Regions from separate parts of the Pseudoalteromonas sp. A22 genome, predicted to be linked through region 2. Evidence: predicted binding sites of a transcription regulator. Region 2 holds the regulator's gene; the other holds the start of a gene.
What was found. Region 2 encodes LexA, which represses DNA repair genes until DNA is damaged. Its sites were predicted from a motif close to TACTGTATNNNNATACAGTA; they were not measured.
Positions count from the first base shown of each region.

Region 1 (3,552 bases), 1.4 Mb from region 2:
GTTTCCTTATTAGCGATCTTTCCGAGCAATGACTCCCAGAGCGCAGTCCTGTCTGGTAATGAAAGTGATTCAGGTAGGGTTTGAATAAATGCTTTTCCCAGCGCCGTAGAATATATCGTCTTACCTTCTCGTCTAAGAAACTGCCGTCTAAACAAAAGCTCAATAATTCCGGCCCGCGTCGCCTCAGTGCCAAGCCCATCAGTGTCTTTCAATACCTTTTTGATAGATTGATCGGAAACAAACCGTGCAATACCTGTCATTGCACCTAATAAGGTGGCTTCAGTGTAATGCTTTGGCGGCTGGGTTTGCTTTTCTTTAACTTCACCTTTCTCGCATAAAAGTTGCTCTCCCACCTGTAACTTCGGCAATAGGCTTTCTTTTTCTACCTCATGACCTTTAAACAGTATCTTGAATCCTTGATCTGTTATTTGCTTCGCTTGTGCTTTGAATTGACCACCACTAATCTCCAACTCCACTTTAGTTTCATTGTAGCGGTAGGGATGAAAGAATTGCGCAAGATACTGTACAGAGATAAGTTGATAGACCTGCAACTCTCTATGCCCAAGCTGAGCACTGCGGAGCTTTTTAGTGGTTGGAATGATGGCGTGATGCGCTTCTACCTTTTTATCATTCCAACACGCTCCTTTTAGATTCATATCAGCTAACTTAATAAACTTACTGTCTATTCCCTGATTGTGATTAGCAGCCGCAATGACTTGCTCTCTTTCAACAAAGTGTTCTTGTGGTAGATAACGGTTATCTGATCTCGGGTAAGTGATCAGTTTATGTTTCTCATAGAGTGCCTGACAAATATCCAACACTTGCTGAGCTGATAAACCGTAGCGCTTATTTGCGTCAATCTGTAAAGAAGAAAGGTTATAGGGTAACGGCGGGTTTATCTTTTTTGGTTTCGTTTCAACCTTATTTATTGTTGCTTGCTTTTGACTGATCCGATCCGCAACGTTTTCGGCTAAGGCTTTAACCAGAACACGCCCATCTTCGTCCATATAGGGCTTACATGCTTCACTTGGTACCCACTTAGCTTCAAAAACACCCCAATTTGGTTTATTGATGTGTGCAATCACCTCATAAAATGGTTTAGATACAAAGTTCTCTATTTCTAAATCTCTCCTAACAACCAAACCAAGTACCGGAGTTTGCACTCTGCCAACCGACAAGACGGTATTCACTCCCGCTTTTTGCCCGGCCAACGTAAATGCTCTGGTTAAATTCATCCCAAATAGCCAATCAGCTCTAGCTCTTGCAAGCGCAGATACACTTAAAGGAACAAATTCTTGATTAGAACGTGTCGAAGCCAATGCCTTTTTCACAGCTTGTGGGTTTAAATCACTGATCAACAAACGTCGGATCGTTGCTCTTTTCCGCTCTGGCAAATTTACGAATTGAAATACTTCGTCCACGAGCAATTGCCCTTCTCTATCTGGATCTCCAGCATGGTAGATTTCATCGGCTTTTGCGAGTAACTTTTTTAAAGTGCTAAGCTGCTTTTTTGTTTTTGGCTTTGCCTTGAACTGCCATTGAGTAGGCACGATTGGTAGATCATGAAACTGCCATTTTTTGTATTTGGCGTCGTAGTCTTCAGGTTCTGCTTGTTCCAACAGGTGACCTATACACCAAGAAACCACATCACCATTCGCGACTTCTATATAACCATCTTGTTTTTTATGTGGTTTTGGTAAGACATCGGCAATTGCCCGACCTAAAGAGGGTTTTTCAGCGATATAGAGTTTCATGATTAGCTTAACTGTATATAGATACAGTTATCATAGTGAATTTTGACGAAAAACGCCATAGCTGCAAAGAGACTGTCTCCAGTCTCTTTGCAAACCAACAAACTTACGTTCTTAATAAATTAAGTTGCTTGTGTTTTTGTTCGACTATCAGCGTCATTGAACTGGCCGCTTGCTCTACTTCATCTGCGAACTTCGAAAGCTCAGCAGCGGCATCTGAAATGCCCGTTGTATTTGTATTAATTTCTTCGGTAACCATGCTTTGCTCTTCCGCAGCCGTCGCAATTTGTGTTACTTCATTAGAAATGCTCGTCAACTCAGCAACTAGGGTACTCATTAACCTAGCCGATTCTTGGCAATAACTCACTGCATCTTCACCTAACTGCACAGAGCTCTCAATAATCCGGCCTGAGTTCGCGACCTCACTCTGTAAATTATCTATTAGTTTACTAATGTCGTCCGTTGAGGCCTGTGTTTTTGACGCCAAAGCTCGAACTTCGTCGGCAACAACCGCAAAGCCGCGCCCTTGCTCCCCCGCCCTTGCCGCTTCAATTGCTGCGTTTAAGGCCAGTAAATTAGTTTGTTCTGCAATGGCTCTGATCACCTCTAGTATTTTGGAAATATCATCACTGCGCTCAGATACCTTCACGACCGCTTGTTTTGCATCAATAACTTGATCCGCCATTGATTGCACCGTTTCAGTTGTTTTAATGATACTTTGTTCGCTTTGCTGAACTTGATCAGCAGCCTGATTCGTACTTGCAGCCGCTTTTTCCGACGCCCGAGCCACCTCTGAAGCAGTTGCACTAAGTTCGTTAATTGCAGTAACTACGCTATCTATTTCCAAATGCTGATTAGCAACTTTGTTTTTGATGTTTATCGCGGCTTCTGTTGTTCGATGCGACTGCTCATAGGAAGATTCAGCAAGACCTTTGAGGTCATCAATCATCTTTCGTAGTTTATCAGTAAAGCGGTTAAAGCCATGCGCCAAGGCAATCAACTCAGCATGATGACTCACTTCTAGCTCATGCGTTAAATCGCCTTCGCTAGAAGCTAAGTTCTCTACCCGCTCCTGAATATGCGTAAGCGGCCCGATAATTGTGTTCACTAATACCACCGCAATGGCAATGCCAATAACAGCAATAACAATACCGATAATAAGCATCCAGCGACCAACGGAGTTTGTCGACTCCTCCAGCTGACTTTGCAGCGTTGTAGCAGAACTAAGTGCAATTGCCTTAGGTAGTTCGATTACAAGAGACCAAGTGGTATTTGGCAACGCAATGTTGATAGGTACTGCTACGACTAAATCTTCACCAAGCTCTTTAATCCCAGAACCTGTATGCAGCGATTTTAACACCTCCGCCCTATCTGACTTTGTCGACTCTGCAAGTGGGCGGGCTAAATTCTTGTAGTGACTAGAACCCACAACAAGACCCAGCTCACTTAACAAGGTTACTTTAGCGGCTCCTGAGTAAAGCGAGTTTGAGAGCTCGTCGACCATAGTTTGAAAAATCGGCAAATTTACATCTACGCCCACTAAGCCTCTAAATTGACGATTGACCACGACTGGTGTGGTCAATGAGGTCATCAGCATTTTGTTGCCCGGAGAAATTTCATATAAATAGGGCTCCATGATACAAGGCGCTATTTTATCTTTTGCGCACAGATACCACTCGGCTTCTCGTAGGCCAAATTCATTGATTGCATCGGCATATTTTTCTTCTGCCGACTCAACTTTTTGTTGCATCGGGCCATTGGCTTCTTGAGTAAAGTAGAGCTCTAAGGTACCAGCGCCCGG
Region 1 covers NZ_CP047238.1:1,123,139-1,126,690, reverse strand. Annotated here, with positions in the region: gene GSF04_RS09930 (DNA topoisomerase III) at 1-1,754, opposite strand, end outside; gene GSF04_RS09925 (methyl-accepting chemotaxis protein) at 1,858-3,552, opposite strand, start outside.
Region 1: the regulator LexA is predicted to act here: its motif matches at 1,764-1,783, upstream of GSF04_RS09930 (DNA topoisomerase III).

Region 2 (3,552 bases):
CTCCAGTTATTCATTCTCGGTAACGCCATATCAGGAGCACCAATCATCATTGGGATCATCCAGTTGGCAAGACCAGTAAATGCGGGCATTACTGCGCCAAATACCATTATTAGTCCATGTACTGTCGTCATTTGATTAAAAAAATGCGGATCTACAAGCTGTAACCCAGGTTGGAAAAGCTCGGCTCGGATCACCATAGCCATAGCACCACCAATTAAAAACATGGTTAGTGAGAACAATAAATACAGAGTTCCAATGTCTTTATGATTAGTGGTAAACAGCCAGCGCTTTAAGCCTTTTGGAGCTGTATGGTGTGAATGTTCTTCTACGATGGCACTCATTACTTACCCTCCTCTAATGCATCTATCTCACGCTGTATTTGGCTTGGCTGAATAACATCGCCGGTGTCATTACCCCAACTATTTCTTTTATAGGTGATAACCCCCGCTATCTGCTTGATTGTTAATTGCTTTGCGAAAGATTGCATCGCAGTTCCTGGGCGACCTAAAAGTAGAATATCTATATGAGCTTTAATATCTCCAGTGACGACTTTACTCCCTTTCATTGCAGGGAAGACACCTGGTAGCCCAAGCCCGGTTGGTTGATGGCAAGCTGCGCAATAAGCCATGTAAGTTTGTTCACCAACCTCCATTAACTCTTCTTTCGAAAGGGTTTGTTGGGCAACTGCTTGTGACTCAGCCTCTGCTTTTGCTTTTTCAGCTTTAGCATCGTTGAGCCAACTATCAAATTTATCGGGACTTACGGCCTCGACAACGACAGGCATAAAGCCATGATCTTTGCCACATAATTCAGCACATTGGCCTCTGTAAATTCCTTCATCGTTTACCTTTGTCCATGCCTCATTTATAAAGCCTGGATTGGCATCCTTCTTCACCGCAAAATCGGGCACCCACCAAGAATGGATGACATCATCTGAGGTCATCAAAAAGCGAACTTTCCTATCGGTGGGAATAACTAAATGCTTATCAACTTCAAGCAGGTAATTTTCATTTTTTTCTTTGAGATCACTAATTTCATCTTTCGGAGTAGAGAGCAAAGAATAGAATTCAACATCATGCCCCATATACTCATAGTGCCATTTCCACTGAGAGCCTGTGACCTTAATGGTCAGATCAGCTTTACTCGTGTCTTCCATAGCAATAAGCGTTTTTGTGGCTGGTATTGCCATACCAATGAGTATCAGGAAAGGAATTGCTGTCCAAAGTATTTCCACTTTGGTGCTTTCATGAAATTGCGCTGCAACAACGCCTTTTGACTTTCTGTGTTTTATAAGCGCCCAAAACATAATCCCGAATACAATAACCCCAATGACGCAACATATTAGAAATATGGTCATGTGAAGCTCATACACTTGATGACTAATGTCTGTAACACCTTGCCTCATATTGTAAGCGCTGTTAGCAAGTGAGGGCATGGCGATTAGCACTGCGATGAATGCTACAACTAATCGACAAATTTTCATTTGACGTCTCCTTCAAGACAACTCGTGGTTGTCTTTTGTTATTATTGGATGACTGTCATATTGTCTATTTGTACATAGACTTACTGCACGACTATTAACCAATTAGTCAAAAAACAAACAAATTGCAAGATTTTCGAGAAGACCGACTTTAGAATCAAAACTGGGAACTATAGGGGGTAAAACAAAGAATGATGAAAAATAGTGTATAAAGATCAGAAAACTAAAAATATTACTAAATGATTAAAGTCACTATAATCATCCTACTTTCACATAGTTAGAAAAGTTAATTATCACTTTTTAAACAAAATATAGTTAAAGCAAGCGCAACTTTATATTTAACGCTACACTCGCTCTCATAAACTACATCCAGTCAGCACTTCGGATAACGCCGACAGCTAACCCTTCAATGGAGAAATTTTGATGCTCTAGATCCACTTCAATCGCTTTAAATTCTTCATTCTCAGCATGCAATAAAACTTTCTTCCCTTTCTTTTCAAAGCGTTTAACTGTCACGTCCTCTTCTACGCGAGCCACTATCACTTGGCCATTTTCAGCCACCTGAGTGCTGTGAACAGCTAGTAGATCACCATCCATAATGCCAATATCCTTCATGCTCATACCATTAACTCTTAAAAGGTAATCAGCATTAGGTTTAAAAAAACTCGCATCTACATTACAGTGGCTCTCTACATGTTGCTCTGCCAGAATAGGCTCACCAGCAGCAACACGGCCAATAATAGGTAAACCAAGTTGTTCGGATTCATCCTCTACAAGTCGAATCCCTCGGCTTGCGCCTGGGACCATTTCGATAACTCCCTTTTTCGCAAGCGCCTTAAGATGCTCTTCCGCTGCATTTGCACTCTTAAAACCCAAAGCATCAGCTATTTCAGCACGAGTTGGAGGCATGCCAGTATCTTTTATGAATACTTTTATTAATTCAAAGATTTGTTCTTGTCGTTTTGTTAGAGGACGCATTAACTGGTGTTCCATACAGTGGTTTATTTACTGTAAGTATATACAGCTCAAAAAAAATCGCAAATGTTTCTTTATTCGACATATTTTAAGTGTATTTGCTAATAGCATTAATTAGAGCACCATTAAACAAGAAGTGAAGTCTGTGCCTCAGAGCATAACCTACGACTCTACGCAATAAGAAATAGATTATTAAGATTTAGGGCTGATTAACCACCACCTACCATGTTGCACTATGCTGATACTGTGGTGGGAGTGGGAGCGAGTTCATCTCGCGAGGTTTTCAAATCACACATAGCAAAAAACCCGTCACATTGCTGCAACGGGTTTCTCTTATTTGGCCCTGGCGATGTTCTACTTTCACATGGGTAATCCACACTATCATCGACGCTGTTTTGTTTCACTTCTGAGTTCGGCATGGGGTCAGGTGGGTCCAAAACGCTATAGTCACCAGGAAATTCTGTTCATCAATGAAGTCTCCCTCATCAATGTAAATCCGGAAAAAGCTATTAAATTCTTTTGTCTACTTTAGTCTATTAACTTCTGTCGCTTATAAACCACTTTGGCGTTGTATGGTTAAGCCTCACGGGTAATTAGTACGAGTTAGCTTAATGCCTCACAGCACTTCCACATCTCGCCTATCAACGTTGTAGTCTTCAACGGCCCTTCAGTTGACTCTAAGTCAAAGTGAGAACTCATCTCGAGGCCTGCTTCCCGCTTAGATGCTTTCAGCGGTTATCAGTTCCGAACGTAGCTACCGGGCAATGCAATTGGCATCACAACCCGAACACCAGCGGTTCGTCCACTCCGGTCCTCTCGTACTAGGAGCAGCCCCTCTCAATTCTCAAACGCCCACGGCAGATAGGGACCGAACTGTCTCACGACGTTCTAAACCCAGCTCGCGTACCACTTTAAATGGCGAACAGCCATACCCTTGGGACCGACTTCAGCCCCAGGATGTGATGAGCCGACATCGAGGTGCCAAACACCGCCGTCGATATGAACTCTTGGGCGGTATCAGCCTGTTATCCCCGGAGTACCTTTTATCCGTTGAGCGATGGCCCTTCCATTCAGAACCACCGGATCACTATGACCTA
Region 2 covers NZ_CP047238.1:3,771,148-3,774,699, forward strand. Annotated here, with positions in the region: gene ctaD (cytochrome c oxidase subunit I) at 1-341, opposite strand, end outside; gene coxB (cytochrome c oxidase subunit II) at 341-1,483, opposite strand; gene lexA (transcriptional repressor LexA) at 1,844-2,458, opposite strand; rRNA gene rrf (5S ribosomal RNA) at 2,797-2,910, opposite strand; rRNA gene GSF04_RS21970 (23S ribosomal RNA) at 3,028-3,552, opposite strand, start outside.